Regions from separate parts of the Mesorhizobium sp. B2-8-3 genome, predicted to be linked through region 2. Evidence: predicted binding sites of a transcription regulator. Region 2 holds the regulator's gene; each other region holds the start of a gene.
What was found. Region 2 encodes LexA, which represses DNA repair genes until DNA is damaged. Its sites were predicted from a motif close to TGTTCNNNNTGTGTTCNG; they were not measured.
Positions count from the first base shown of each region.

Region 1 (7,897 bases), on a different contig from region 2:
CGAGGTGCAGCGTTTCGGCGGCGCCGATATAGCTGCCCTGTTCTGGGATTGCGTGGAGGAGAAGCGGCTGAAGTCGGCCGCGTAATTGCCGCATGTTGACTCTACAGCACGGGTATCGCCCTCCTACCGTATTCGAGATTGTCGGAGCAATGCTGCGTCATCGCCGCTATCTCCGGAAAGGGTACCCTTCGGCGAAGTTGCAACCTGCTCTTCAGGCAAGTTTGCTGTCGGACGATCCGTTCATATCCTATTCGGGAATGTCCGGCACGCCCCTCGGATTGGCAAGTCACATGCCTCTCCTTCCACGCAGCCACCGTGCCTGGTTTCTCATCTCGCCAACTTGGTCCATCGAAAACAATTCCAGCGTCAAAGCGATCCGGACCTATGCCGTTCTGCATAGACTTAGGAACCCCCGTCACTCGCTAATCTTCCTATCCAACACACAAGCCGAGGCTGATCTCTTGAACCAGTCCGGTGAGGCGGCCGTCCTGCACAACAAGACTTCAACAACCTCCGAATACATATTCAGGCCCCTCAAGAACGTCCCTGTAGAATTTGATGCAATCTACAATGCGCAACTGGCTTCGTGGAAACGCCACGACTTGTCTCTTGCCATCGAGCGTTGCGCATTTGTCTTTTATCGTGATTTAGTCGGGTCATCTACGACGGAGTCGGAAAGGGCGCGAATAAATCGGCACAAGGAGTTCGCGCCGGGTCACGTGTTTATCAATGAGTTTGACAGCACCGGCAAGCCTGTCCGATTGGCGCCGGCTCACGTGAACATGCATCTAAATCGTGCAGCCGTGGGAATTTGTCTCTCTGAAATGGAGGGACCAATGTTCGCCAGCACAGAATATCTTCTCGCTGGGCTACCTGTTGTCACGACCCCGAACCTTGGTGGCCGAGACCTTTATCTGGATGACGATTATTCGCTTACAGTTCCACCCGATCCTCGATCCATCGCGGAGGCTGTCTTAGCGCTGAAGGAGCGACGAATCCCCCGGGCTTATATTCGTTCGCAAACTTTGAAACGAGTTGAACGAGACCGCGGGCGGTTCATAGACCTTGTAAATGAGATTTTTCTGGAAAGCGGCTCTTTGCGCCGGATCGCCATGCCTTGGCCTTTCCGATATCCTGTCATGGAGTGGCTTCCACCCCACATCGCAATCGATCGATCGCTTTCAGGTACGGTCGATGCCTTCATCACCGCCTAATGCATGTCGCGCAAAAGTGACCTCGGTTTTGCGCGACATGCATTAGGTAGCGCTCCAGGCGTCGTCCCACTGCGCCAATTAGGCCGTCTTGCGCTCGACCACGCTGGGCTCCATCACGATCGCCGCGCGACGCCGGTCGGGCCCTTCGAGGAAGTCGATCAGCGCGTCGATGGCGATGGTGCCTGCTTCGAAGATGCGGCGGTCGATCGTCGACAGCGGGCGTTCCAGCAGCGGCGCCAGATAGATGTTGTCGAAGCCCATGACGGCGCAGTCGTCGGGGACAACAAGCCCCTTTTCGCGGAGCGCAACCGTGGCGCCGATGGCCAGCATGTCGCTCATGCAGCAGATGGCCGAAAACCGCGTGCTTTCCAGCAGGTCCCGCGTCGCCTGGCGCCCAAAACTGTGCTGGAACTCGCCGCAGCGGATGAGGTTTCGATCGACGGCGATGCCAGCCTGGCGGTGCGCTTCCTCGAAGCCGGCGAGCCTGATCCTGGTGTTCGAGCTTTCCGCCGAACCGCTCAGGAAGGCGATGCGGGTGTGGCCCTTGGCGATCAGGTAGCCGGCCGACTGGAAGGCGCCGTTGCGATAGTCGGTATCGACGGTCGCCGCCAGGCAATCGAGCTCCGGGACCTCGCGGTCCATCGACACGAACGGGATGTTCAGGCCCCGCAGCAGGCCGGCATTCGGGATCACGCCGCTCGCCGCCAGCACGATGCCGTCCACGCCATGGCCGGCGAGGAAGGCCAGATGCGCCTCCTCCTTATCCGGAATACCATCCGAGTTGCACAGGATCGTCGTATAGCCGCGCTGCCGGGCAGCGTCGTCGCAGGCGCGAACCAGCTCGGTGAAATAGGGGTTGAGAATATCCGGAACGATGATGCCGAGGACCTGCGAGCGACGGGTGACCAGCGAGCGGGCAATGGAGTTGGGCGTGTAGTTGAGCTCGCGCGCCAGCGACCAGATGCGGTTGCGCGTTTCCTCGCTGATGAAGGCGTCCTTGCGGTTGAGGACCTTGGAGACGGTGGCGATGGATACGCCGGCACCTCTCGCAATATCCTTGATGGTCGCCGCCACATGTCCTCGCATTGCTTGCCAAGCACCGTCGCCCTGATCCCGTAGCCTCTTACGTCGGCAAAGTCGACAGGCCAGGTGTCGAGCAGGAGCTCCGGCCGACCGATCGTGTTGACAGCTGGCCGGTATTGCCTTAGGTAAACGTTTAACTCCTCGATATATGAGACTTTCCAATGCCCGTTCCGCTGTCCCACAGTGCAAGCCCGGCAACGCAAGAGACCGCGACGTGACCATGCTTTCCAGGATCCCGCTGGTGATGGATGTCGACACCGGCACCGACGATGCCGTCTGCATCGCGGCGGCGACGCTTTGCGCGGACAGGATCGAGCTGGTCGGGATCGGCGCCGTCTGCGGCAATGTCGAGATCGAGAAGACGGCCAGGAACACGCTGGATCTGATCGATTTTCTCGGCTGCGACGCGCCCGTGCATGTCGGCGCTTCTCGCCCGCTCGCCAGGCCATTGTGCACCGCCGTCAGCCACGGCACGACCGGACTGGGCGACGTGGTGCTGCCCGCCGCGCGGCGCGGCTTTGCCGAGGGCGGCGTAACGGAATTGATCCACGAGGCGGCGAAGCAGCACCCGGGCAGGCTCGAGATCCTCGCCGTCGGGCCGCTGACCAACATTGCCACCGCGCTGATCGAACACCCTGAGCTGCCGTCGCTGATCAAACGCATCACCATCATGGGCGGCGCCATCCGCGGCGGCAACATGACCCTGGCCTCGGAGTTCAATCTCTATTGCGATCCCGAAGCCGCACGCATCGTCTTCGAATCCGGATGCGCGATGACGATGGTCGGCCTCGACGTCACGCTGAAGCCGGAGCTGCCGCGCCATGTGTTCGACCGGATAAGGGCTGCATCAGGTCCGCAAGCGGATGTGGTGGCGCGGGTGCTGGACTTCATGATGCGGCGCAAGGACGAATTCGGCGCCGACGACCCGAACCTGCATGACGTGATTGCGCTCGCCGCGATCGTAAAACCGTCGCTGTTCAGGTTCGAAAGCTATTACGTGCATCTGGAAACCAGCGGCGAGGTCACCCGCGGCATGACCATCGCCGATTTCAACAATGTATCAAAGAGGCCGCCAAACGCGCGGGTGGCCGTCGATATCGACGTCGACGGCTTCTGGGACTGGTTCGTCGATCTTTTCGGAGCTGGGAGATAAATGGGGCAGGATAGCGAGCATTGCGAATTCGACCGCCATCATGCGCTGGTCGAGGGCCTGGCGGCGGAGGTCCGGGGCGGATGCCTTCACCGGCGCGAGTTCCTGGCGATGGCAAGCATTTTCGGCGCGTCGGCGGTGGCCGCCTATGGCCTGATCGGGCTCGCCGCGCCGACGCCGGCGCGTGCCGCCGAGCCGAAGAAGGGCGGCGTGCTGCGCGTTTCCACCTTCGTCAAGGGGCAGAAGGACCCGCGCGCCTATGACTGGCCGGAAATGGCCAATATCGCGCGCCAGTTCCTCGACACACTGGTGCGCTACGACACCGACTACACGTTCAAGCCTTCGCTGCTGGAAAGCTGGAAGGTCAATGACGACGCCACCGAATACACGCTCAATCTGCGGCGCGGCGTGACCTGGAACAATGGCGACGACTTCACCGCCGAGGACGTGATCTTCAACCTCGAACGCTGGTGCGACAAGGCGGCCGAAGGCAATTCCATGGCCGGCCGCATGACCGCGCTGATCGACGCCAAGACCGGCAAGGCGCGCGACGGCGCCATCATCAGGACCGACGACCACACGGTGGTGCTGAAACTGTCCTCGTCCGACATCTCGATCATCCCGTCGATGACGGAGTATTCGGCGCTGATCGTGCATCGCGGCTATGAGAAGGCCGGCGCCAACCTCATCGCGCATCCGGCCGGCACCGGCGCGTTCGAGCTGGTCTCCTACGACGTCGGCACCAAGGCCGTCGTCAAGCGGCGCCAGAACGGCAAGTGGTGGGGCGGCGAGGCCTATCTCGACGGCATCGAGTTCATCGACTACGGCACCGATCCGGCCGCCTGGGTGAGCGCCTTCGAAGCCGGCGAGATCGACACCAATTTCGAGACCACCGCCGACTATGTCGCGATCATGGACGGCCTGGGGCTGGTGAAGTCGGAAGTGGTGACGGCGGCGACGATCCTTGCCCGCACCAATGTGACCAACAAGCCCTATGACGACATACGCGTGCGCCGCGCCCTGCAAATGGCGACCGACAATCAGGCCGTGCTGACGCTCGGCTATGGCGGCAAGGGCACGGTCGCCGAGAACCACCATGTCAGCCCGCTGCATCCGGAATATTACGCGCTGCCGAAGAAGACGCGCGACCTCGAAGGCGCCAAAAAGCTGATGGCGGAGGCCGGGCAGCTCGATTTCGAGCATGAGCTGATCACCGGCGACGAGGACTGGCACCGCAGCACGGGCGACGCCATCGCCGCGCAGCTGCGCGAGGCCGGCTTCAAGGTGAAGCGCACCGTGCTGCCGGGCTCGACCTTCTGGAACAACTGGACCAAATATCCCTTCTCGATGACGTCGTGGGGCATGCGGCCGCTGGGCGTCCAGAATCTCGCGCTCGCCTATCGCAGCGGCGAGGCGTGGAACGAATCCGGCTACGCCAATCCCGCGTTCGACAAGAAGCTCGACGAGGCGCTTGCCGTGCCGGACGTCGAAAAGCGCAAGGAGATCATGAAGGATGTCGAGCAGATCCTCCAGGATTCCGGCATCCTCATCCAGCCTTACTGGCGCTCGCTGTTCACCCATTCGGTGGCGGCGGTGAAGGACAATCCGGCGCATCCCAATCTCGAGCAGCATTTCGAGAAGGTGTGGCTGGACCGGTAGGCTGGGGGGCGACAATATGCCGGTTCGGCCACGCACCGTCGCTGCGGCAGAATCGATGTTCTTGTAATGTTCTTGCCTCAGCGACAAATCTGTGGTTGTCTGGCGTGAAGTCTTGCGTGGGCTGATCGCAGCGCCGTGCAGGAGCCTGGATCCGGGGGCGGGAAACATGGTGGCGCGGGTTCGCACGGTGGCTTTCCAGGGCATCGAGGCCGTGCCGGTCGATGTCCAGGTGATGGTCGGGCCGGGCAAGGTCGGCATGCAGATCGTCGGCCTGCCGGACAAGGCGGTGGCCGAAAGCCGCGAGCGCGTACAAGCGGCGCTGCACGCATCGGGCCTGTCGATGCCTTCGAAGAAGGTGACGGTGAACCTCGCGCCGGCCGATCTTCCCAAGGAAGGCAGCCATTACGACCTGCCGATTGCGCTTGGCCTGATGGCGGCGCTCGGCGCCATACCGGGCGACATGCTCGCCGGTTATGTGGTGCTTGGCGAATTGTCGCTCGACGGCACGATCGCCGGCGTGGCGGGCGCGCTGCCGGCGGCGATCGGCGCCAATGCCGAAGGCAAGGGCCTGATCTGCCCCTTCGCCTGCGGGCCGGAAGCGGCGTGGGCCGGCAAGGATTTCGACATATTGGCGCCACGCAGCCTGATCGCAGTCGCCAACCATTTTCGCGGCACGCAGGTGCTGTCGCGGCCCGAGGCCGGCATAAAGCTCGCCGCGCGCGACCTGCCGGACCTAGCCGACATCAAGGGCCAGGAGAGTGCCAAGCGGGCGCTCGAGGTGGCCGCCGCCGGCGGACACAACCTCCTGATGGTCGGACCGCCTGGCTCGGGCAAGTCGATGCTGGCGCAGCGCCTGCCCTCGATCCTGCCGCCGCTGGCGCCCAAGGAACTGCTCGAAGTGTCGATGATCGCTTCCGTCGCCGGCGAGCTCGGCGAAGGCAAGCTGACGGACCGGCGGCCGTTCCGCGCCCCGCATCACTCCGCCTCGATGGCGGCAATGGTGGGCGGCGGGCTGCGCGCGCGGCCAGGCGAGGTCTCGCTCGCCCATCACGGCGTTCTGTTCCTCGACGAGTTGCCGGAGTTCACGCCGCAAACGCTCGACGCGCTGCGCCAGCCGCTGGAAACGGGCGACTGCATGATCGCGCGGGCCAACCATCGCGTCACCTATCCGGCGCGCATCCAGCTGGTGGCGGCGATGAATCCGTGCCGCTGCGGCATGTCCGGCGAGCCCGGCTATCGCTGCTTGCGCGGCGACCGCTGCCGCACCGAATACCAGGCGCGCATTTCCGGCCCGCTGCTCGACCGCATCGACCTTCGGATCGAGGTGCCGGCGGTCTCGGCGAGCGACCTGATCCGACCGGACAAGGCTGAGACAAGTGCCGCGGTGGCGCAGCGCGTGGCCCGTGCGCGCGCCATGCAGCGCGAACGGCTGGAAAGACTGGGAGCGGGCGCCACCACCAACGCGCATTGCCCGCCTTCGATCATCGAGGAGATCGCCAAGCCCGATACCGCCGGCCTGACGCTGCTCAAGGACGCCAGCGAAAAGCTCGGCTTTTCGGCGCGCGCCTATCATCGCGTGCTGAAGGTCGCCCGCACGCTGGCCGATCTCGACGCCAGCGAAACCGTCGGCCGCATCCATCTGGCCGAGGCGATTTCCTACCGGATGAGCGCGGAGCGGATGGCGCAGGCGGCTTGATGAAGCGACCTGATGCCGCCGGAACGGGGAAGAGCTCTGTCATTTTTTGTTCAAGGCAATTCCTGACGGCGGCGCGATTTGGCGTGCAGCCGCGCCGGCATCATCATGAGCAAATTGCGATGCCCGGAATCAGAATTTGTAGGCTAAGGCAGCGCGAACGACACTGAAGTTCGTCCTCACGTTATACGGATCGATCGGGTCAAACCCGAAGTCTTTCTTGCCGAGGTCGACATAGAGATATTCCGCACGGGCGGTCCAATTGTTGCTGAAAGCGTATTCAACACCGCCGCCGACTGCATATCCTGTCTGGAATTTGGTCCTGGCTACACCGAAGACGTGCTCATCGATCTTCACATCACCCATCGCAACGCCGGCCGTGACATAAGGAAGCCAGCGATCAAAGGCGTAGCCGACGCGGCCCCGGATCGTTCCGAAGGCATCGACGCTCGCTTCTGCGCCAAGGCCGCCGCCGCCAACCCCCGGCGAGAATTCTTTCTTGAAACCCAGGTAGTTGATATCGCCTTCGATACCGAGAACCCACTGACCGTACTGATAATTGGCGCCAACCAAAGCGCCGCCGGTGAAATTGCCGATGTCTGCCGACCCAGGAATGCCGATGAAATCGCCATCGACCTTTCCGAAGGCCCCACCCGCATTCGCACCAACATAAAGGCCGGTCCAGGAATAGGGAACTTCCATGGAGGCCACGGGTTGGACGATGTCAGCGGCATTGGCCCCAGTCATGGCCACGCCCAGAACCAGGAAAGTCCCAAGGATAGAACGCATCGATTGTCTCCCAAGCGTCGCTCGTTATCGCCGCCACTGCAAAGAGCTTAATCTTAATTGTCTAATAAACCTGTAGCAAAACAGTCACTCAATGCGGGAAATGGGGATTGCCGAACGTCCAAGGCGGAACACTTTCTGATCTGCGGACAAAGTGCTGAAGCGGCAATTGATGCCGGTAAGGACGCCAACGGGACGCTCGGCTTCATGCGTGAACTTATCGCCGGAAAGGGGCGGATGCCGGCCGATCTCCTCCTCAATCGGTCGCCGGGATCAGCTTCTGCAGCGTCGGCGCCAGGATCATGCCGAAAG
Region 1 covers NZ_VFTW01000004.1:201,509-209,405, reverse strand. The annotation lists partial or broken gene gshB (glutathione synthase) at 1-85, shown strand, start outside; gene FJ418_RS08755 (glycosyltransferase) at 150-1,214, shown strand; gene FJ418_RS08750 (LacI family DNA-binding transcriptional regulator) at 1,293-2,288, opposite strand; gene FJ418_RS08745 (nucleoside hydrolase) at 2,518-3,450, shown strand; gene FJ418_RS08740 (ABC transporter substrate-binding protein) at 3,451-5,106, shown strand; gene FJ418_RS08735 (YifB family Mg chelatase-like AAA ATPase) at 5,273-6,802, shown strand; gene FJ418_RS08730 (outer membrane protein) at 6,932-7,588, opposite strand; gene FJ418_RS08725 (TetR/AcrR family transcriptional regulator) at 7,842-7,897, opposite strand, start outside.
Region 1: a site for LexA is predicted at 5,163-5,180, ahead of FJ418_RS08735 (YifB family Mg chelatase-like AAA ATPase). Genes of this name have one in related genera too.

Region 2 (7,897 bases):
AGCTTGTGCCCACCGGCCTGCGCAAAGTCGCGGATCGAAGCCTCGGCCGAGGCGGCGCTCCAGTCGCCCTCGACGGCAGACAATGCGCCATGCGCGCCGCGCAGAATCGCGCGCGCATCCGCGTTGAGCAAGCCGGCCGCCTTCTCATCCAGCGGCAACGGCCGCTCGGCGAACAGAAACGCCGCTCCGTCGACCAGCTCGACCAGGGTCTTGGCCCGCTCCTTGAGACCGGGCATGGCGGCAAGCAGTTGCGCCTTGCGCCTGTCGTCGAGCTTTGCCGCGAACGTCGGGCCGCCTTCGAGATAGGGCAAGGTGGCGACGAAGATGTCGAACAGCGCCTGGTCATCCATCTTGCGCATATGGACGCCGTTCAGCGCCTCGAGCTTGGCGAAGTCGAAGCGCGCCGCGCCCTTGTTGACGTCGCCGATGTCGAACCACGCGACCATATCCTTGACCGACATCACCTCGTCGTCGCCATGGCTCCAGCCGAGCCTGGCCAGATAGTTGAGCAGAGCCTCGGGCAGATAACCCATGGCGCGATAGGCCTCGACGCCGAGCGCGCCGTGCCGCTTCGACAGCTTGGCGCCGTCGGCGCCGTGGATCAGCGGGATGTGCGACATCGACGGCACATCCCAGCCCATGGCGTCGTAGATCACCGTCTGGCGCGCGGCATTGGTCAGGTGATCGTCGCCGCGGATGATGTGGGTGACGCCCATGTCGTGATCGTCGACGACGACGGCATGCATGTAGGTCGGGACGCCGTCGGAACGCAGGATGATGAAGTCGTCGAGATCCTTGTTCGGGAAGCGCACCTCGCCCTGCACGCGGTCGTTGACGATCGTCACGCCTTCGGTCGGCGCCTTGATGCGGATCGCACCCTTGACGCCTGCCGGCGCCTCGGAGGGGCCGCGGTCGCGCCATTGGCCGTTGTAGCGCGGCGGCAGACCCTTGGCGCGGGCCGCCTCGCGCATCGCCTCCAGCTCGGCCGGCGTCTCATAGGCGTAATAGGCCTTGCCCATGCGCACGAGCTCCTCGGCCACCTCGCGATGACGCGGCGCGCGCTCGAACTGCGAGACGGCCTCGCCGTCCCAGGAAAGGCCAAGCCAGGTCAGCCCGTCGAGAATGGCGGCGGTGGCAGCTTCGGTGGAGCGCTCGCGATCGGTATCCTCGATGCGCAACAGCATCGTGCCGCCGGTGTGCCTGGCATAGAGCCAGTTGAACAGCGCCGTACGCGCCCCGCCAATATGCAGGTAGCCTGTGGGCGAGGGGGCAAAACGGGTGACGACCTTGTCGGACATGGAACTCTCGAGGAAGCACTGAAAAAATGCATGTTTCGCGCGAACTTCCACGCGACCGGCGTTCATGTAGCATAGGCGGTCTGGGGCGCAAGGGGCAGACCCGATGGCTGGACGTGGCCGGGGCGCGGAGGAGGGCGGGGGAACGACAGCTGGCGTCAGCGAACGCCTGATGTTTGCCCATGCCGCGCCCGAAGAGGGAGCGCCGGTTTCGCTTCCGGAGCCGCGGGCACCTACCGAGTTTATGCCCCCCGGTGACGGTGCAATACAGCCGGTCTCGCCAACGGCGAGCGTCGGCCGAATCCGCAAACAGCTTGGCCGCGCCTCGCTTCCCGCATTGCGCCGAAGCATCGGCACCGCTGCCGCCACCGAGCTCGACCGCGGTATCGGCTTCCTGCTGGTGCCGGTGTTTTTGGCCGTCGGCGTCATCTATTACTTCTCGCTGAGCGCTGAGCCGGATCTCTACAGGCCGCTTGCGGCAGTGGCCCTGATGGCGGTCTGCGCGGCGGTCTCACATTCCCGGCACAGAACGCACCTTGTCTTCATGGCGGCGTTTTTCTGCGCCTTGGGCTTTCTCGCGGCCAAGGTCGAGACCTGGCGGATGGCAACCCCGATGCTGGGTTCGGAAATCCAGACACGGCTGACGGGTCGCCTCGTCACCGCCGAGGCGATGGCCAATGGCCGTGTCCGGCTCACCATCGACTTGATTTCCACGGAACGTCCGAAGCTGCGCTATGCGCCGGACCGCGTCAGGTTGTCGGCCCGCAGGATCCCGCCCGGCATGACAGCCGGGTCGATGCTGACCGGCTATGCCAAGCTGTTGCCGCCGACCGGCCCGGTTCGGCCGGACAGCTACGACTTTTCCTTCGACAGCTATTTTGCCGGCATTGGCGGCAGCGGCTTTTTCCTGGGTGATCCAAAGCTGATTGCGCCGGTGGAGGCGCCCTTTGGCGCCCGCATCGCATCGGCGGTGGAAAACGCGCGCGAAGGGATTGCAGACCACATCAGGAGCAGCATCGGCGGGTCCGAAGGCGAGATCGCAGCGGCGCTGATCGTCGGCGTTCGTGCCGGCATTCCGGAAGCCATCAACGAGTCGATGCGGCGAACCGGCATCTACCACATCATTTCGATCTCCGGCCTGCATATGGCGCTGGTCGCCGGCACGATCATGGTCCTTTTGCGCGGCGCCTTCGCGCTGTTTCCGGATTTCTCGTCGCGCCGACCGGTGAAGAAATATGCCGCTGCAATCGCGCTGCTCTCGATCGCCGCCTACCTCGTGATCTCCGGCGTCGTGGTGGCCGCCGAGCGAAGCTTCATCATGCTGGCCGTGATGCTCGCCGCCGTGCTCTTCGACCGCGCGGCGCTCACCATGCGCAACCTGGCGATCTCGGCCATCGCCGTCATCCTTGTCTCGCCGCACGAAGTGGTCGGCCCAAGTTTCCAGATGTCCTTCGCCGCCACCGCCGCGCTGGTCGGCGCCTATGCCGGTTTTGCCGACTATCGCGCCGGCAAAACGACCGCGCCGCCGGCAAAGCGTTCGTTTCTTGCGTTCCTGTCGCAAAAACTGGCGATCGGTGTGGGTGGTGCCGCCGTGACGTCGCTCATCGCGGGCAGCGCGACATTGTTGTTTGCGATCTGGCACTTCCAGCGGGTGTCGCCGCTCAGCCTGCTGGCCAATCTGGCGGTCATGCCGATCGTCTCACTGATCGTCATGCCGTTCGCCGTGTTGAGCGCCCTGGCCATGCCCTTCGGCTTCGACGGCCCATTCCTTTATGTCATGGGCAAAGGCCTGACGGCGATTATCGTCATTTCGGCGTGGATCTCCGAGCGCTCACCGGTCGACGCCGTCGGGCTGATCTCGATCCAGTCGGTGCTGCTGGCGACGGTCGCGCTGGTCATCGCGACGATGGCCACCACTTGGCTTAGGCTTGCCGCCGTACCCTTCGCGCTTGCCGCGCTGCTGGCCATTCCGCATGTCCGCGCCCCGGATGTGCTTGTCTCGGAGGATGCGCATCTGGTGGCGATGCCGATCGGCGGCGGCGAGCTTGCCATCAACCGCGCGCGCTCCAACGACTTCACCACCGACAACTGGAAACGGGCGCTGAAAGCCGAGGAAATCGTACCGCCGGAGACGTTCGCTAAAGACGCCCTCGACATCGCCGATCCCGTCGACCTACCGCCCGGCTCGCCCTTCTATTGCACCGGCGACCTCTGCATCGGCCGGCATCCTTCCGGCGCCATCGTCGCGCTCACCGAGAATCGCGCCAGCGCCCGGCCTGCTTGCGGTTTCGCCGACCTCATCGTCATCGACGACGCCACGGCCTTCAACCCATGCCGCGATCCGCGCGTGCTTGTCGTCACCAAGCGGCAACTGGCACGCGACGGCAGCGCCGCCATCTTCTTCGATCCGCAATCGGCAACCGCGCGGCCAATCGTTCGCTACGCGGTCGAAGAACCGTACCGACCCTGGCACGAGCAGCGGAAATACGCGCGTGAGGCGAGGGGGCTGCCGCCCTATCAACGACCGGAAAAGCCGGCGGTCGCGCCGCAGCCTACAGAATAGGTGGCACGCAGTTCCGGCGAAGACCGCCGCGCGGTTCTGCTCAGTAACGGCGGATGAGTCCGACGAGCTTACCCTGAACCTTGACCCGGTCCGGTCCGAAGATACGGGTCTCATACGCCGGGTTGGCGGCTTCGAGCGCGATCGAGGCACCCTTGCGGCGGAAACGCTTCAGGGTCGCCTCCTCATCGTCGACCAGCGCCACCACGATCTCACCCGGGCTTGCCGTGTTGGCATTGCGGATGATGACGGTATCGCCGTCGAAGATGCCGGCCTCGATCATCGAGTCGCCCTTGACCTCCAACGCGTAATGCTCGCCGCCCATGATCATGTCCGGCGGCACCGAGATCGAATGCGTCTGGTGCTGGATAGCGTCTATCGGCACGCCGGCGGCGATGCGGCCCATCACCGGAATGGACACGGCCGAAACAGCGTCGTCGTCATTGCTGGGTGTCGGCGTGCGAGAGGGCGCCGCCGGCTTGACCTGGCGGCCAAGATTGCCCTGGCCGCCCTGGATGACGCTCGGCGAAAACTTTCTCGCGGCATTCAGGCCAGGCGCGATCGAGTCGGGCAGCCGCAGCACTTCAAGCGCGCGCGCCCGGTTCGGCAGCCGGCGAATGAAGCCGCGTTCTTCCAGCGCCGTGATCAGCCGATGGATGCCCGATTTGGAGGCCAGATCGAGCGCTTCCTTCATCTCGTCGAAAGACGGCGGAATCCCGCTCTCCTTGAGGCGTTCATGGATGAACATCAGCAGTTCATGTTGTTTGCGCGTCAGCATGGCGGCCCCCTTGGGTTCTGAAACCGGAATCAGAAAAACAAACCCAGAACAAACACTATCTGTTCCAGTTGTGTTCCGCAACCGTTTAAAGTTTAGTGAATTTGTTGAGGCTTCGGAAACAATGTTGCATCCAAGGGATACCTGGCCGAGTCAGGTCAGCGGTGTCATTGATTCCGCTCGATTATGCGGCCCTCCTTAAGCTGAAGCGCGGTCCAACACCATCACAAAGGCGCGGGCGGGATTGCTTCGGCTCTTGCGCGAACGTGCTTCACCGTGAACGAAACGGACCCAAAATGCCAACTTCGGCAATGATTCCGATCCATGGTCTTCGCCGTCTATGGACCAGCTAACATAGCGCAGAAGGTTCTTGCCGTGGCACGGACGGTGGTGAGACAACCGTCCTTGGCCAGCCGTGAGAGGCGCCATGCCGAAATGGAGGCGGCAGCATGATGGGGGGAATTCCTGATCTCGCCGAGACCGAGGCGATGGATGCAGCGGATCCGCTGCGCGCCCTGCGCGATCGCTTTGTCCTGCCGGAGGGGGTGATCTACCTCGACGGGAATTCGTTGGGAGCGGCCTCGCACGCCGCATTCGATGAGTTGCGCAAGGCAGCTGCCGAGGAGTGGGCGCATGACCTCATTCGTGCCTGGAACAAGGATGGATGGTTCGACATGCCGGTCGAGCTGGGCGACCGGCTCGGACGCCTGATCGGCGCGGCGCCGGGCCAGACCGTGGTCTGCGACACCACGTCGATCAACATCTACAAAGTGCTGCACGCGGCGATGGCGATGCGGCCGGACCGAACCGTGATCGTTGCCGAGGGCGACAGTTTTCCGACCGATATCTATATGGCCGAAGGGGTGGCCTCGACCGGAAAGAACACTGTCCTGCGCCTGGCTGGCGTGGACGCGCCGACCATCGAGGAACTGATCGACGAACGCGTGGCGGTGGTGTTGGTCAACCACGTCAATTACAAATCCGGCGAGTTGCGCGACATGGCGGCGCTTACGCGCATGGCGCATGACGCCGGTGCGCTGATCGTATGGGATCTCTGCCACAGCGCGGGCGCCATGCCGGTAGAACTTGACAGGGCAAGCGCCGATTTCGCCGTCGGCTGCACCTATAAATATCTCAATGGCGGGCCAGGTTCTCCTGCCTTCATCTATGCGGCCGAGCGGCATCTTGCCGATGTGCGGCAGCCGCTCAGCGGGTGGTGGAGCCATGCACGGCCGTTCGCCTTCGAGCAAGCCTATGCGCCAGGCACCGGCATCCGCCGATTTCTGTGCGGCACGCAGCCGGTCCTGTCGATGCGGACGCTGAAAGGCGCGCTCGACATCTGGAACGGCGTTGACCTGGCGACGGTGCGGAGGAAGAGCATTGCGCTGGCCGATCTGTTCATCGAACTCGTCGAGGCACGGTGCGGCGGTTACGATCTTACGCTGGAAAGCACCCGCGACGGCCCCAAACGCGGCAGCCAGATTTCCTTCATTCACCAGCATGGCTACCAGATCATGCGGGCCCTGATCGAACGCGGCGTGATCGGTGATTTTCGGGCGCCGTCGACCATGCGCTTCGGTTTTACCCCGCTCTATGTCGGCTACAGGGATGTCTGGAATGCCGTCGAAGTGCTCGAGGACATCTTGCGGACCGGCGTCTGGCGAGAAGCCCGCTTCGCGGTCAAGACAACCGTTACCTGACCGCGGCGATGCCAATCAAAACCACTCGACATTGAGCTGATCGTGGAGGGGCCGTTGCTCGGACACCGTATTGCCGACTGGGACAACGCCTATGCCAACGGCGCGAACATCGCCGGCGGCGACCGCTGGCCCGCGGCTTGGGATCAACCGGCGCGGGCCTTTCGGGAAAAGCTGCTGGCGCAAGGCAGGGCGCGGTTCGATATCGTGTACGGCGAAGCGCCGCGCAACCGGTTCGATCTGTTTCTCCCACCTGCTGCGCCAAAGGGGCTCGTCGTGTTCATCCATGGCGGTTACTGGATGGAATCAGACAAGACCTCCTGGTCGCATCTGGCTGGAGGTGCGGTCGGCCACGGTTTTGCCGTCGCCATGCCCTCTTACACGCTTTGCCCGCAGACCAGGATCAGCGGCATCGTCAACGAGGTTGCGGCAGCGATCGAGAAGGCGGCGGCGATGGTCGATGGTCCGCTGGTGCTGACCGGGCACTCGGCCGGCGGGCATCTCGCCAGCCGGATGGTGACCGCGGCCTCGCCGCTGTCGTCCGATGTGACGCGGCGCATACGCCAGGTCGTTTCGATTTCAGGCCTGCACGACCTTCGGCCGCTGATGTTCACCGCACTGAACGAGACCCTGAACATCGACGAGAAGGAAGCGTTGAGCGAAAGCCCGGCTTTGCTGCGGCCTCGGCGGGGAGCCCGCATCACCTGTTGGGTCGGCGGCGGCGAGCGTTCGGAATTCCTGCGCCAGAGTACATTGCTTGCCAACATCTGGACCGGGCTCGGCGCTGTAACCCATTCAGTGGTCGAGCCGGACCGGCATCATTTCAATGTCGTCGATGGTCTCGCCGACCCGGATCATCCCCTCACTCGCGCACTGATCGCCGAATAGAGCAATTCGGCGGTGTGGACGGTTTCGGTCGAGAATTGCGTTAAAACGGCGGGATAGACCGGCTCAGCGCAGCATCAGCACGCTGCACTCGGCGCCGACCTGCGCGGCGGGCGCGAAGGGCTGGCGCACGATCAGGCCGTTGGCGTCGGCAAGCATGCGCAGCATCGAGGAGTCCTGGATGCCGAAAGGCGTCGCGACCAGGGTGCCGGCGTCCTCGCGCACGATGGCGCGCACGTAGTCCTGCCTGAAATCGTTGGCCTGCATCGCGGCGCCCAGCTTGGCCGTTCGCACGTCCTGCCGGTGATCGCGGCCGCCGAGCCTGGCAAGCAGCGGCTTCAAGAAGAGTTGCGAGCAGACGATGCTTGCCACCGGATTGCCGGGCAGGCCGATGCAACGGACATTGCCAAGCCGGCCAAACATCAGCGGTTTGCCGGGGCGCATGGCGATCTTCCAGAAGTCGAGCTTCATGCCTTCGCCGGTCAGCACGTCATGGATCAGGTCGTGGTCGCCGACCGAGGCGCCGCCGAGCGTGACGATAACATCGGCGTTCGCCTCGACCGCTTTCCTGACCAGCGCGGCGATCGCCTCCTGGCGGTCGGCGGCGATGCCGAGATCGAGCGCGCGCGCGCCGACCGACTGGGCGGCGGCAACGACGCCATAGGCGTTGGACGAAATGATCTGG
Region 2 covers NZ_VFTW01000003.1:190,947-198,843, forward strand. The annotation lists gene gltX (glutamate--tRNA ligase) at 1-1,298, opposite strand, end outside; gene FJ418_RS06210 (ComEC/Rec2 family competence protein) at 1,402-3,858, shown strand; gene lexA (transcriptional repressor LexA) at 3,899-4,633, opposite strand; gene kynU (kynureninase) at 5,083-6,330, shown strand; gene FJ418_RS06225 (alpha/beta hydrolase) at 6,385-7,215, shown strand; gene glp (gephyrin-like molybdotransferase Glp) at 7,279-7,897, opposite strand, start outside.

Region 3 (7,897 bases), on a different contig from region 2:
CATCTCGGTCACAAAACTGAAATCAAGTGACGGGCTCTTTCACATTGTGACGCCGGAGCAGACGTGGCGGGCGAAAAACGTGGTTGTCGCCAGCGGCAGCTTGAACCGTCCGCGTCGACCAGTTTCCGCCTCCGCGTTGACGGATGGCCCAGTACAGCTCGATGCCTCTGACTACCGTAGTGCCGACGACCTTCCCGCCGGAGCTATCCTTGTCATCGGCAGTGCGCAGTCTGGCAGTCAAATCGCCGAAGATTTGATTCTGGCAGGCAGGGAGACCTATCTTGCGACGGGCCATATTGGCCGCCTGCCGCGATGCTATCGCGGGCGCGACATTGTCGTATGGATGGTGAAGACCGGATTGGTCGATGCGCCGCGCAAGGATTTCGTCGATCCCTCCGGTCGCGTTGCCAGCAGGCCCCTGATTGGCGCTTTGCACACGATAAGTCTGCAATCTCTCAGCGCCCAAGGCGTCATGCTGCTCGGACGATTTCTCGGCGTGGAGAACGGCCAGCCTGTCTTCGCCGACGACCTTGTTGGGAATATTCGGTTCGGCGACGAGATTTCCGCGCAATTCAAAAAACGTATCGATGAGTTTATCGAACGCAGCGGTCTCGATGCCCCCGCACCCGTTGAGGAGGAGGCGGAGGCAGTCGCTCCGCGCCTACCCCAGCGCCCCATTCTGTCGCTCGATCTCGTAGAGCGGAACATTTCAGCGATTGTCTGGTGCACCGGCTTCCAGGGCGATTTCAGTTGGATCGATGTACCCGGTGTTCTCGACAAGCGAGGCCAGCCGGTTCACGAAGACGGCGTTGCCCCGATTCCCGGAATCTATTTTGCCGGGCTCGATTTTGCATCCACGCGCCGGTCGGGCACCGTTATGGCCATTGAAGACGAGGCGCGTCGATTTGTCGGCCAAATATTAGCCCGGACGTGATCCGGTGACGGGTGAAGAGGTCACCTATCCGAATCGAATTCAGGAGGGTAGACGGCCCACAATCGGTGAGGACGCGCCTCTCGGAGCTTTGTTGCTCGGCCGGGCCGGGAGTTTCGAGGGTGGGACTTTGGGGCGGCCCTTGAACCGGCCTTCAACCGGTCGATGCGGTTGAAGGCCGGTCAGGCGGTGCAGGAGCTGGAGCGCTTCCCGTCCGCAGCCTCGACAGCCTAATCTGTCGCGAAACGCCAAAAGCCGCCTTTCGGCGGCCTCGGTCTTCTTCAAATCGGCACCATAAGCGACACCGGAACTGTTCGGCCTCAAATTTCCACCGTAAGTAAGTATCGGTCTCGGTCAAAACCTGTCCGAGGATGACGAAGGGATGGGTCGGTTCGGCTAATCTCAGGCGCAGCGACGACCATCAACGACAGCCACCACCCGTCAGGACATCGTGTCCAGCTTGCGCTGCATGGCCGCAATCTGCGCCTTCAATTCCTGCAGATCGTCGCCCTTTTCTTCCTTCTTCGGCGGCTCGGCCGGTGCTGCCGAATTGCCGCCGGCGGGCGGGAACGGCGTGAACATGCGCATGGCGTTCTGGAACATCTCGACATTGCGTCGCGTCTGTTCCTCGAGCGCCTTCATCGGCGTCTTCATCATGTCGATCGGCGTCTTGCCGAAGGCGCCCTTGAGCTGCTCGCGAAACCGCTCCTGCTCCTTGGAGAAGGCGATCATCGACTGTTCGAGGAAGCTCGGCACGATCATCTGCATCTGATCGCCGTAAAAGGAGATGAGCTGGCGCAGGAACGGGATCGGCAGCATGTTCTGCCCTTCCTTGTTCTCCAGCTCGAAGATGATCTGCGTCAGCACCGGGTGGGTGATGTCATCGCCGGTCTTTGCATCCTGGACCGTGAACTCCTCGCCCTTCTTGACCATCTCGGCCAAGTCCTCGAGCGTCACATAGGTGCTTGTGCCGGTATTGTAGAGCCGGCGATTGGCATACTTCTTGATGACGATCGGGTCGTCTTTTGCGGCCATCCGTATCCTCCCCAGGACACCGGCACCTCTAGGAGTAAGCGGCCGGTAACGATTGCGCCCTTTAACCAAGATACGCGCAAAAGCGTCACAATTCCAAGCGGTTTGTGCACTGCGGCATCAATTAATGCTGCACAGCCATTGCAAAATCCGCCGCATGGCCAACGTCACGTTACCGCGACTGGCGCGCGCTCTGCTTGCCGCGCATGGCGGTCATGCCCATTTCCGGTTTGACTCAGGGTTTCGAACGGGCAAGAAAGTCCTAAAGCGATCTCGAAAATACGACACCTCGAAGTCTGGAGAAGAAAATGTCCGCTTCCAATTCCATCGTCGTCGCCAGCGCCGCCCGCACCGCGGTCGGCTCCTTCAACGGCAGTTTCGCCGCAACGCCCGCGCATGAGCTCGGCGCCGTCGTCATCAGGGAACTGCTGGCGCGGGCGAATGTCGAGGCGGCGGAAGTCGACGAGGTCATCCTCGGCCAGGTGCTGACCGCCGCGCAAGGGCAGAACCCGGCTCGCCAGGCCTCGATCAATGCCGGCCTGCCGAAGGAGACCACCGCCTGGGGTCTCAACCAGGTTTGCGGCTCGGGCCTGCGCGCCATCGCGCTCGGCATGCAGCAGATCGCCACCGGCGACGCCAAGGTGATCGTCGCGGGCGGTCAGGAATCGATGTCGATGTCACCGCACGCCGAGCACCTGCGCGCCGGCGTCAAGATGGGCGACTACAAGATGATCGACACCATGATCAAGGACGGCCTTTGGGATGCCTTCAACGGCTATCATATGGGCAACACCGCCGAGAACGTCGCCCGCCAGTTCCAGATCACCCGCGAAACCCAGGACGAGTTCGCCTTGGCCTCGCAGAACAAGGCCGAGGCCGCGCAGAAGGCCGGCAGGTTCAAGGACGAGATCGTCGCCTTCACCATCAAGGGCAAGAAGGGCGACACAACAGTCGACCAGGACGAGTATATCCGCCATGGCGCGACGCTCGACGCCATGACCAAGCTGAAGCCCGCTTTCGACAAGGACGGCACGGTCACCGCCGCCAACGCCTCCGGCATCAATGACGGCGCCGCCGGCGCGCTGCTGATGACCGAGGCCGAGGCCGCCCGGCGCGGCATCACCCCGCTGGTGCGCATTGCATCCTGGGCGACCGCCGGCGTCGATCCGGCGATCATGGGCACGGGGCCGATCCCCGCCTCGAAGCGGGCGCTGGAAAAGGCCGGCTGGTCGGTCAAGGACCTCGATCTCGTCGAGGCCAACGAGGCGTTCGCCGCGCAGGCCTGCGCCGTCAACAAGGGCATGGGCTGGGATCCCTCGATCGTCAACGTCAATGGCGGTGCCATCGCCATCGGCCATCCGATCGGCGCTTCGGGCGCCCGCGTCTTCAACACGCTGGTCCACGAGATGCGCCGCCGCGGCGCCAGGAAGGGCCTCGCCACGCTGTGCATCGGCGGCGGCATGGGCGTGGCCATGTGCGTGGAAGCGCTGTGAGCTCAGCGAGTAGCGAATAGGGAGTAGCGAATAGGGAAGAAGAAGCGTCGCGCGGCGGGACATCGGACCCTACTCGCTATTCGCTACTCTCTATTCGCTCAGACGATTTTAAAGGGAGGACCACATGAGCAAGGTAGCAATCGTCACGGGCGGATCGCGCGGCATAGGCGCGGCGATATCGGTCGCCTTGAAGAACGCCGGCTATTCCGTCGCGGCGAACTATGCCGGCAATGACGAGGCGGCGCAGAAATTCAAGGCCGAGACCGGCATCCCGGTCTACAAATGGTCCGTCGCCGACTACGAGGCCTGCGCCGCCGGCATCAAGCAGATCGAAGCCGATCTCGGACCGGTCGGGGTGCTGGTCAACAATGCCGGCATCACCCGCGACGCCATGTTCCACAAGATGACGCCCGCGCAGTGGAAGGAAGTCATCGACACCAACCTCTCCGGCGTCTTCAACATGACGCATCCTCTGTGGAGCGGCATGCGCGACCGCAAGTTCGGTCGCGTCATCACCATTTCCTCCATCAACGGCCAGAAGGGCCAGGCCGGCCAGGTCAACTACTCGGCCGCCAAGGCCGGCGATATCGGCTTCAGTAAGGCTCTTGCCCAAGAAGGCGCGCGCGCGGGCATCACCGTCAACGTCATCTGCCCCGGCTATATCGCGACCGAAATGGTCAAGGCGATCGACGAAAAGGTGCTCACCGAGCGCATCATCCCGCAGATCCCGGTTGGCCGCCTCGGCGAGCCGGAAGAGATCGCGCGCTGCGTCGTCTTCCTGGCGTCCGACGAGGCCGGCTTCATCACCGGCTCGACCATCACCGCCAATGGCGGCCAGTACTTCGCCTGATACCCAACTTCGCCTGATACCCTTTTTGCGCCGAGGCGGCCCCGACATCGGAGCCGCCTTTTTGCCCCGTCGACAAGCTCGGCGCGACACCTTGCCTCAATTCGGCACGCAAAGGTTAACGGCAGCAGCCTCCTTTGTGCGCAACTCCGCCAACAAGCTGTGAATTCTCGGTGGGTAAGCTGTGGATAACACCATATCTAGGGGTGAACAAACCGGGAAAATAACCGGATCGCTGATTCGTCGCCGATTCGTTCTGGCTTTGGCCGGAAAGTTAACGGCGGACGGCGCAAACGTCACCGAATCCGTTAAAGGCGATTAAGAAAAATCAATAATTTCATAACTTTGAGGGCAAGGCTCAAGTCGACCGCGACCGTTGCCCGGCAAAAGTTAACGACAGTCTCGGTCAGACGGGGCCACGCAGGAATCGGGCCAATTCAGCGATCCAGCATGTGGTGAGACTCGCCGTCAAAAAACCCACATATAGCCGTGAACAAAACCTGAATCAGAACGAGTCAGCGATTCGTCGCTGATTCGTTCCAGACTCGTTCCAGCCGTTAACAACGACCGATTTTGCCCACCCCGGTCCGCTCTGCCTGTCCCCAAAGGAACATTCCGCTTTCGCTTCGCGCCCGAAGTCCCTATGTGTCGCCTGTCACACGCGGCGGCACCGCCGTGCTTCAGACTACAAGCGGCAGAAACCTTATTTCCGAGCCGATGAACATCCAGCCGAAACACTCCCAGCCGCTGATCCTTTCGGGCCGCGACGTGACGGCCGTGCTGGGGCCCACCAACACCGGCAAGACCCATCTCGCCATCGAGCGCATGGTCGCGCATGAGACCGGCGTCATCGGCCTGCCGCTCAGGCTGCTCGCCCGCGAAGTCTATGCCCGGGTCTGCGAGAAGGTCGGCGCCCACAAGGTGGCGCTGATCACTGGCGAGGAGAAGATCGTGCCTGCCGGGGCGAAATATTCGGTCTGCACCGTCGAGGCGATGCCGCGCGAAACCGACGCCACCTTCGTCGCCATCGACGAGGTGCAGCTCGCCGGCGATCTCGAACGCGGCCATATCTTCACCGACCGCATCCTGCATCTGCGCGGCCGCCAGGAAACGCTGCTTCTCGGCGCTGCCACCATGCACGGCATCCTGCAGCGCCTGTTGAAGGGCGTGTCGGTGGTGACGCGGCCGCGGCTTTCGCACCTTGCCTATGCCGGCTCGAAGAAGCTCACCCGGCTGCCGCGGCGCACCGCTATCGTCGCTTTCTCCGCCGACGAGGTCTACGCCATCGCCGAGCTGATCCGCCGCCAGCAGGGCGGCGCGGCCGTCGTCCTCGGCGCGCTCTCGCCGCGCACCCGCAACGCGCAGGTGGAGATCTTCCAGTCCGGCGATGTCGACTATCTCATCGCCACCGACGCCATCGGCATGGGACTGAACCTCGACCTCGACCATGTCGCCTTCGCCCAGAACCGCAAATTCGACGGTTACCAATACCGTAACCTGACCGCCGCCGAGCTTGGCCAGATCGCCGGCCGTGCCGGCCGGCACCTGCGCGACGGCACGTTCGGCGTCACCGGCCAGGTCGATCCGTTCGACGAGGATCTGGTCGCCAAGATCGAGGGACACGACTTCGACCCGGTGAAGGTGCTGCAGTGGCGCACCGCCGATTTCGACTTTTCCAGCCTCGATGCGCTGAAACGCTCGATCGAGGCCAATGCGCCGGTCGAAGGGCTGACCCGCGCGCTGCCGGCCGTGGACGCGCAGGCGCTGGAGCATCTGTCGCGCGACGGCGACATCCGCGCTTTGGCCACCGGCAAGGAGCGCGTGGCGCTGCTGTGGGAAGCCTGCGCCCTGCCGGACTACCGCAAGATCGCGCCGGCCCATCATGCCGACCTCGTCGCCTCGATCTATATGGACCTTGCGCGTCACGGCCATGTCGATGAGAATTACATGGCCGAGCAGGTGCGGCGCGCCGACACGACGGACGGCGATATCGACACGCTCTCGCACCGGATCGCGCAGATCCGCACCTGGACTTTCGTCTCCAACCGCCCCGGCTGGCTGGCCGATCAGCTACACTGGCAGGAAAAGACGCGCGAAATCGAAGACAGATTGTCGGATGCGCTGCATGAGCGGTTGACGAAACGCTTCGTAGACCGCAGGACTTCCGTCCTCATGCGGCGCCTTAGAGAAAATACCATGCCTGAAGCCGAAATCAGCCCTACCGGAACCGTCCTCGTCGAAGGCCATCATGTCGGCGAGCTGCAGGGGTTCCGCTTCACCGCCGACCAGAGCGCCGGCGGCGAGGACGCCAAGGCGGTGCGCACCGCCGCCCAGAAGGCGCTCGCGGCCGAGTTCGAGGCGCGCGCCGAACGCTTTGCCGCTTGCGCCAATGGCGACCTGGCTTTGGGCTCGGACGGCGTCCTGCGCTGGATCGGCGCGCCGATCGGTACGCTGGTCGCCGGCGACGAGGCGCTGAAGCCGCGCCTGATCCTGCTTGCCGACGAGCAGCTGACCGGGCCTGCCCGCGACAAGGTCGCGGCGCGCGCCGAGCGTTTCGTCAATTTCCAGATCGAGTCGCTTTTGAAGCCGCTGGTCGACTTGAAGAATGCCGACCAACTCACCGGCATCGCGCGCGGCATCGCCTTCCAGCTGGTCGAGCATTTCGGCCTGATCAATCGCCGCGACATCGCGGAGGAGATGAAGTCTCTCGACCAGGAAGGCCGCGCGGCACTTCGCCGCCTCGGCGTGCGCTTCGGCGCCTACCATGTCTTCGTGCCGGCGCTGATCAAGCCGGCGCCGGCCGGCCTGGTGACCTTGCTCTGGGCGCTGAAGAATGACGGCAAGGACAAGCCGGGCTTCGGCGACGTGGTGCATGCGCTGGCCTCCGGCCGCACCTCCGTGGTCATTGACCCGGCCTTCGACAAGACCTTCTACAAGCTCGCCGGCTACCGCAATCTCGGCCGCCGCGCCGTGCGCGTCGACATCCTGGAAAGGCTCGCCGACCTCATCCGCCCGGCGACCAACTGGAAGCCTGGCCTCGGCCAGCGTCCGGACGGCGCCTATGACGGCCACGCCTTCATGGTGACGCCGCCGATGATGTCGATCCTCGGCGCCACCGCCGACGACATGGAGGAGATCCTCAAGGGTCTCGGCTATCGCTCCGAGGCGAAGCCGGCCGCCGAGGTGAAAGCGAAGCTCGACGCGCAGGACGACGCCGCCCGTGAAGCGGCCGCGGCCAAGCTCGCCGCGGAAGAGGCCGCTCGCGCTGCGCAGGCGACGGAGGCGCCCGCCCCCGAGGCCGCCACCGTGGCAACGTCCGGCGAGAGCCCGGAGACGGACAGCACCGAAATCCATGCCGCGGAAACCCCGGCCGAGAGCGCGGCGGAGCCTGTCGACGAAACAATCGGACAGGAAACTCTGGCCGCGGAAGCCACGGAAACCGCGGCGGCAAGCGAACCGGCGGCGCAAGGCGATGAGCCGGCCGGCGAGGCCGTGACGGAGGAAGGAGTGCCCTTGGCTGAGGCCGAGTCCTCGCGGACCGAAACCCCGGCCGAGAGCGCGGCGGAGCCTGTCGACGAAACAATCGGACGGGAG
Region 3 covers NZ_VFTW01000029.1:52,620-60,516, forward strand. The annotation lists gene FJ418_RS28080 (NAD(P)/FAD-dependent oxidoreductase) at 1-934, shown strand, start outside; gene phaR (polyhydroxyalkanoate synthesis repressor PhaR) at 1,373-1,966, opposite strand; gene FJ418_RS28090 (acetyl-CoA C-acetyltransferase) at 2,272-3,456, shown strand; gene phbB (acetoacetyl-CoA reductase) at 3,581-4,306, shown strand; gene FJ418_RS28100 (helicase-related protein) at 5,021-7,897, shown strand, end outside.
Region 3: a site for LexA is predicted at 4,839-4,856, ahead of FJ418_RS28100 (helicase-related protein). Genes of this name have one in related genera too.

Region 4 (7,897 bases), on a different contig from region 2:
TAGCCCGACAAACCGGTCACCTCGGCGACCGCTTCCTGCAGCGCCACCTGGATTTCGGCCAGTGGCGGGATCGGCACCCAGACCGGCAGGTCGTCATCCAGCACATGGTCCTCGCGCACATAGGCATGGGCCAGCACATAGTCGCCCAGCGCCTGCGTGTTGCGCAGGCCGGCGCAATGGCCGAGCATGACCCACGCATGCGGCCTCAAAACCGCGATATGGTCGGTGATGGTCTTGGCGTTGGATGGGCCGACGCCGATATTGACCATGGTGATGCCGCCATGGCCGGGCTTCTTCAGATGGTAGGCCGGCATCTGCGGCAGGCGCTGCGGCGGTGTGCCTTCCGATTCTGTTGCTCCGTTCCAGGTCACGACATTGCCGGGTTCGATGAATTCGACATAGCCGCTGTCGCCACTGGCCATCAGCTCGCGTGCCCGCGCCACGAATTCGTCGATGTAGAACTGGTAATTGGTGAACAGCACGAAATTCTGGAAATGCTGCGGGCTGGTCGCCGTGTAATGCGTCATGCGGTGCAGCGAATAATCGATGCGCTGCGCGGTGAACGGCGCCAGCGGCCGTGGCTCGCCGAACGCCACCTCGAACGTGCCGTTGGCGATCTGGTCGTCGGTGCCGTCGAGGTCCGGCACGTCGAACAGGTCGCGGATCGGCCGCTTGATGCGCTCGGCGGCCGCGCCGTCGACATAGGTGCCTTCCAGGAAGGCGAAATGCAGCGGGATTGGGGTGGTCGATTCCGACACCGTGACCGTAACGCCGTGATTGCGCATGATGAGCCTCAATTGCTCGATGAGATAGTTCTCGAACAGCTGCGGCTGGGTGATGGTGGTGGCGAAATGCCCGGGCGTCGGCATATGGCCATAGGCCTGGCGCGAGTCGACCTGGCTGAACGAGGTCGTGGTGACGCCGATCTGCGGATAGAAGGCCCGGTAGCGCCTGCTCTCGTCGCCGCCCGCCGCTAGTGCGGCGAAGGAATCGCGCAGGAATTTGGTGTTGCGGTCGTAGAGCGTCTGCAGCGCCGCGACGGCCTTTTTTGCGTCGTGGAAACTCTGCTTGCCGAAAGGCTCCGGCATGACGACCGATTCGATGGCTTGGGGGTAGATTCGCTTTTCCATGGCTCAATATAGAGATTTGGAAGAGCGGTTGGGAGGGGTGAGCGGACAGGAACCGCAGCCCAGCTGGAGATTTTTTGTTATCCCTCCGATTCAAGGTGTGACGAGATTCAGGTCAGGCCCGAGTCGAGAAAGGTGGATTCCGAGAACCGGCCTTCGCCGGCCGAAGCCCTCATAAATGTCTCCGTCCTATGAAGGCTACGGCCGGCGAAGGCCGGAGCGGAGCGTACTTAAGGTATGTGAGCACCGGAAGCGCAGGAAGCCGCCTTTCGCATGCCGGCCTCACCTGAATATCGACACACCTTATCCGCGCTGCAGGCTGATCAGCAGCACGAAGCCTACGCTGGTGTTCTTGTGCGGCGGTGCCTCGATCCTGTTGCCGGTGTCGGCGCGCATCATCGGCACGGCCAGCACCGGGGCGGCGAGCAGCATCAGGATGAGCGTCGCCGTGGCAGCAGCCGAAGGATCTTCATTGCATTATCGGCGATGCGGTTCATTTTGGTGGTCCCCGGTTTTCAGCTTGGTCGATTTCCAGCTTGGTCGTTTCAGCGCTTGAATTGGTTCACGAAGCCGACAATGCAGGCACCGGCCGTTCCCACGAGCGAACAGGGTGGCCAGCCTCCGCCACCAGGATGGCGAAGAACATGCCGAACAGGCTCATCAGCAGGCAGACGATGGTGAAGCGACGGGCAAGCATTTCTCTCTCCTTCAATGCGGGAGAAAATGCCTGACGGCCTCTGAACCGGTTCTGAGACCGGTATTCATCTGGGGTTCAAATTGATTGACGAGGTCTTGAACAGGTGGCGGCGGCGCAGCGCCGGTCCGGCGGAGCGCTGCCGCTCCAAAAAGAAAACGGGGCCGTTCGGCCCCGTTTCGGATGATCTGGAACTGGCGTTCAGAGCTTATGCCAGGTCTGGCTCTTGCAGATCAGGCCGCCGAGCACGCAGCCGCTCATCTTGAGCGTCGTGCCCGTGAGCGTCGCCTTGCCGGAATAGGTCTTGTCGTTCGCCGGGTCGGTGATGTTGCCGGCATATTTGTTGTCGCCGGTCGCCTTCATCGAGCCGATCGTCTTGCCGGCATATTTGCCGGTCTTGAGCGTGATGGAGAACGAGCCGCCGCCGCCGATCGTCGCCGTCTCGCCGGATTGCGTCTTCCAACTGCCTTCGATCGGGTCGGCCCACGCTGTCCCCGCCATGATCAAGGTGGCCGCCAGGGCCAGGCTCATCTTTCGACACATCTTGTCCTCCTCCCTATGGGGTTGCGGCGGGCTCCGGTCCGCCTTCCTGCCCCTTACGCAAAGGTAAAGCTAATCCAGCTCCCGCCAAAACAAAAGCGGTGCCGCCACGGAAGGTTGCAAGGATTTTCGCCGCGCGGATGACTGAAAATAAACGCGACCGGAAAAACGCTTCGGTTTCCGTGGTTAGCGAAGTCTTGATTCCACTCGCGGCAATTTTCATCGAATTTGACGCAAAATGGCTGAAACGCTGGATTCCCATGCTTAACAGTTTTTCGCGTTTACCTCTTGTTTTAGCTTTGTTTTCCTCAAATTAAGCAAGCCATTTAACGACGGATTCAAGGCCAGCCGTCATCTTCGAAAGCATCGAAAGAGCGCCCCGCCCCAAAGGGATACCAAGGGAAAAGGAGGCAGCTCTCGGGAGCCAGACAGGGGATTGAAATGGCACGCTTTGAAATGCTTGAAGACGGCTTCGGCGCCATGGGGGCAACTGCCCAGGCCGACATTCTTTTCGAACTGGGCATGATGTATGCGACCGGCCGCGATTGCGAGACCGATGTCGTTGCCGCCCACAAATGGTTCAACATCGCCGCGATCAAGGGCTCGGTCCGCGCCGCCGAGCTGCGCTCGGAGCTGTCGGCCACCATGTCGAAAGTCGAGATCGCCACGGCGCTGCGCGAAGCGCGCGAATGGATGACGATGCACTGATCCTGAGCGCGCGCAGCGCTCGGAAATTCATTGGGACAAGGCCGCGAAAAGACGGCCGGTCAGGAAGAACGAGAACGCGGCAGGTTGAGGCAACCGAAGCCACGCAAAAACAGGGAAGCGAGCGGGGTTCAGGCGCGGGGGCGCCGGGGAAGCTCGATTGCAAAAAAAGCCGCGACCGGCCGGGACAAGGCCGGCGCGGCTTTTTGCATTACGCTTGGTAATCGGCCGCGTGGCCCAAGAAATCCTCGTCTAAATGAACCAAAACCTTCCGCATTGTGCTCTCGACAGTTTCGGCGAAGGGTGAAATTGTCCCGGCTCTGTGGAAGAAGCGCGGCCGGAGCGGCGCGCGCAAGTGGAGGAGTTCTTATAGTCATGAAAAAATTGGGTATTTTGAGCGCGGCCGCATTTGGCCTGATGATGAGCGCCCCGGTTGCCTTCGCCGACGACATCACCATTTCGGTGGTCGGCCCGATGACCGGCCAGCTCGCCACCATCGGTGACCAGTTCAAGCAGGGCGCGCAGGCTGCCGCCGACGCGATCAATGCCGCTGGCGGCGTCAACGGCTCCCAGATCAAGCTCGACATCGAGGACGACCAGTGCGATCCGAAGCAGGCGGTCTCGGTCGCCAACCGCATCGTCGCCAACGGCGTCAAGTTTGTCGACGGTCATGCTTGCTCGGGCTCGAGCATTCCGGCCTCGGCCGTCTATGCCGAAGCCGGCACGCTGATGATGAGCCCCGCCTCGTCCAACCCGGTGCTGACCGATGCCGCGGCCAAGGCCGGCTGGCCGACCATCATGCGCCTCTACACGCGTGACGACGCGCAGGGCGCCTTCATCGGCCCTTGGATCGCCAAGAAATACGCCGGCAAGAACGTTGTCGTCCTGCACGACAAGAGCGCCTACGGCCAGGGTGTTGCCGATGCCGTGAAGGCGACGATGAATGCCGGCGGCCTCAAGGAAGTCGACTATGAAGGCATCAATGCCGGCGAGAAGGACTATTCGGCCCTCGTCACCAAGCTGAAGGAACTCAAGGCCGACGTCGTCTATTTCGGCGGCTATCACCCGGAGGCGGGCTTGATCCTGCGTCAGGCGGCCGAGCAGAACGTCAAGTTCCAGCTGATCATGCCGGACTCGATCGCTTCGCCGGAATTCTGGCAGGTCGCCGGCCCGGCCGGTGAAGGCACCATGTTCGTCTTCCCGTCGGACCCGCAGTCGAAGCCCGAAGCCAAGGACGCCGTCGCCAAGATCAAGGCCGGCGGCTTCACGCCGGAAGGCTTCACGCTGTTCTCCTATGCGGTGATCCAGGCCGTGGCTGAAGGCGTCAAGCGCGCCGGCACCGACGATCCGGCCAAGGTCGCCGAGGCGCTCAAGGACGGCAAGCCGATCAGCACCGTCGTCGGCGACGTCGTCTTCGACGAGAAGGGCGACCTGAAGAACGCGAGCTACGACATCAACCAGTGGCACGACGGCAAATACGCGCCGATCCAGCCGTAATTGGTTCCGCAATCGAGGAAATGGCCGGGCTCGTCCCGGCCATTTTTCGTTTGTGCCCTGGCATTGACGTACAGGCGAGGCCGGGGCAGTCCCGCCGACATAGCTATTTACCATTCAGCAATTCAGCACTTCAGCCCTGGCCGTCCTCCGCGAACCGGACCAGCACCGTGCCGTCGCTGACCTGTGCGCCCTCGGCCGCGATCTCGGCGATCACGCCGTCATGCGGGGCGGCGATCATATGCTCCATCTTCATGGCTTCGAGGATCAAGAGCGGCTGGCCCTTGATCACGGCATCGCCCGCCGCGGCGCGCACCAGCTTGACCAGGCCCGGCATCGGCGCGCGCAGGTTGCCTGTGGCGGCACCCGCCTCGTCGGCCTTGGCAAGCGGATCGGGAACCGTGAACGTATAGCCGACCGCGCCCTCGAAGACGGTGACGTGGCCGGGCCAGCGGGCGGCAAGCGGCATGGTCCGCAAGTCGTGCGTGTTCACCGCATCATGCGGTGCCTCCAGCGCCACCTGGAAGCGGCCGTCCGGCCGTGCCGAAACCCTGGCCAGGATGTTCTCCTCGCCATGGCGCAGGCGAATGCGGCGCGACAGCGTGTGGAAATGCGCATAGCCGGAAAGCGTGGACCAGGGATCGGCGGCGGGACCCGGCGTGCCGGCATCCATCGCGGCCAGCGCCGCCGCGGCGATCGTCTCGTCGCCCGGCCCGGGAATGGTGGTGAGCGCCTCCTGATGCCGGCCGATCAGCCCGGTATCGACGTCGCCTGCCGCGAAATCGGCGTCGGCCGCGAGCGCCGCCAGGAAGGCGGTGTTGACGGTCGAGCCGGCGACTTCGGTCCGGGCGAGGGCATCGCGCAGCGCGCCGAGTGCCGTGGCCCGGTCCTCGCCGTGCACGACCAGCTTGGCGATCATCGGGTCGTAGAAGGGCGAGATCGCATCGCCGGCGCGCACGCCGGTCTCGATGCGCATCGCGGCGCCTTCCGGGGCAGCGTCGGGGAACTTGAGATGATGCAGCGTGCCGGTCGCCGGCAAAAACCCTTTCGCGGCGTCCTCGGCATAGAGGCGCGCCTCGAAAGCGTGGCCGGCAAGCGCGATCTCGCCCTGCGTTTTCGGCAGTTTTTCGCCGGACGCGACGCGAAGCTGCCATTCGACGAGATCGATGCCGGTGACCATCTCGGTGACGGGGTGCTCGACCTGCAGCCGCGTGTTCATCTCCATGAACCAGAAGCGGTCGACGTTGAGCCCCTGAGAGGCGTCGACGATGAACTCGATCGTGCCGGCGCCCGAATAATTGATCGCCTTGGCGGCCTTCACGGCCGCCTCCGTCATCGCCTTGCGCAGCGCCGGCGTCATGCCGGGGGCGGGCGCCTCCTCGATCACCTTCTGGTGGCGGCGCTGCGCCGAGCAGTCGCGTTCATAGAGATGCACGGCATTGCCGAAATTGTCGCCGAACACCTGCACTTCGATGTGACGCGGCTTGTCGACATATTTTTCCACCAGCACGCGATCGTCGCCGAACGCCGCTTTCGCTTCGCGCCGCGCTCCGGAAAGCGCCTCCGAGAAATCCTCGGGGTGGTCGACGCGCCGCATGCCCTTGCCGCCGCCGCCGGCCCGCGCCTTGATCAGAACGGGATAGCCGATCTCGCGCGCTTTGGAGGCAAGCAGCACGATTTCCTGCGCCTCGCCGTGATAGCCGGGCACCACCGGCACGCCGGCTGTTTCCATCAGCCGCTTGGCGGCGTCCTTCAATCCCATGGCGCGGATCGAGGCGGCGGAGGGGCCGATGAAGACGAGGCCTGCCGCCGTCACCCGGTCGACGAAGTCGGGGTTTTCCGACAGGAAGCCGTAGCCGGGATGAATGGCCTCGGCGCCGGTGGCGAGTGCCGCCGCCACGATCCTGTCGCCGCGCAGATAGCTCTCGCCGACGGGCGAGGGGCCGATATGCACCGCCTCGTCGGCCATCTCGACATGCAAGGCCTTGGCGTCCGCATCGGAATAGACGGCAACGGTGCGCACGCCGAGCTTGCGGGCGGTGCGGATGACGCGGCAGGCGATCTCGCCGCGATTGGCGATCAGGATCTTGCCGAACATGGAGCCTCCGCAGCCAGAATATGCTTTGAGCGAGGTCGGCTGTCCCGCCCGCGTGTCCGGACAAGCATTCGTCCGACATCATGGAGCACTCTCTTACCAAGGGAGTGCTCCACCGAGGTCGTCTCTTGAGCAGTCGTTTTGGTCATCAAGGTCAGCGTCCTCCAATGGCAGCGGTGGCCTGCCGGTAAATCTCCGCCGTCTGCTCATCGAAGCAGCAGAATGTAACCACATCAGGCACTGCATTCTGCCGCAGGAAGCTGCTTACTGTGCCGACGGCGATCTCCGTCGCCTGGTCTTTCGGATAGCCGTAGATGCCGGTCGAGATCGCCGGAAAAGCCACCGTCCGGCAATCATGGCCACGCGCGATTTCGAGCGAACGCCTATAGCAGGAGGCGAGAAGCTCCGCCTCGCCCTTGCCGCCGCCTTGCCAGACCGGCCCCACCGTGTGGATGACATAGCGCGCCGGCAGCCGGTAACCGCTGGTCAGCTTGGCGTCACCGGTCTTGCAGCCATGCAGCATGCGGCATTCGGCGACCAGCTCTGGCCCTGCCGCGCGATGGATGGCGCCGTCGACGCCGCCGCCACCCAGCAGCGATGAATTGGCGGCGTTGACGATGGCATCGACCGCGAGCCTGGTGATGTCGCCGGTGTGGATGCGGATCCTGTCGCCGAGAGTGCCCATCGTCACATCCTGAACACGCCGAATTTCGTCTCCTCGATGCCGGCATTGAGCGCCGCCGAAAGGCTGAGCGCCAGCACTTCACGGGTCCTGGCCGGATCGATGATGCCGTCGTCCCAGAGCCGCGCCGAGGAGTAGAGCGGATGGCCCTCATGCTCGTATTTCATCAGGATCGGCTTCCTGAACTTCGCTTCCTCGTCGGCGCTCCATTCACCGCCCTTGCGCTCGATGCCCTCGCGCTTGACCATGGCGAGCACCGTCGCCGCCTGTTCACCGCCCATCACCGAGATACGCGCGTTGGGCCACATCCACAGGAAGCGGGGCGAATAGGCGCGGCCGCACATGCCGTAATTGCCGGCGCCGAAGGAACCGCCGATGATCACGGTGAGCTTCGGCACCTTCGCGGTGGCGACCGCCATCACCAGCTTGGCGCCGTCCTTGGCGATGCCGCCGGCCTCGTATTTTCGCCCGACCATGAAGCCGGTGATGTTCTGCAGGAAGACCAGCGGAATGCCGCGCTGGCAGCAGAGCTCGATGAAATGAGCGCCCTTCAGCGCGCT
Region 4 covers NZ_VFTW01000026.1:70,952-78,848, forward strand. The annotation lists gene FJ418_RS26950 (AMP nucleosidase) at 1-1,088, opposite strand, end outside; partial or broken gene FJ418_RS32610 (hypothetical protein) at 1,431-1,624, opposite strand; gene FJ418_RS32615 (hypothetical protein) at 1,690-1,824, opposite strand; gene FJ418_RS26960 (DUF2147 domain-containing protein) at 2,023-2,364, opposite strand; gene FJ418_RS26965 (hypothetical protein) at 2,378-2,623, opposite strand; gene FJ418_RS26970 (sel1 repeat family protein) at 2,803-3,069, shown strand; gene FJ418_RS26975 (ABC transporter substrate-binding protein) at 3,442-4,563, shown strand; gene FJ418_RS26980 (acetyl/propionyl/methylcrotonyl-CoA carboxylase subunit alpha) at 4,694-6,658, opposite strand; gene FJ418_RS26985 (O-acetyl-ADP-ribose deacetylase) at 6,810-7,340, opposite strand; gene FJ418_RS26990 (carboxyl transferase domain-containing protein) at 7,343-7,897, opposite strand, start outside.
Region 4: a site for LexA is predicted at 2,651-2,668, ahead of FJ418_RS26970 (sel1 repeat family protein). Genes of this name have one in related genera too.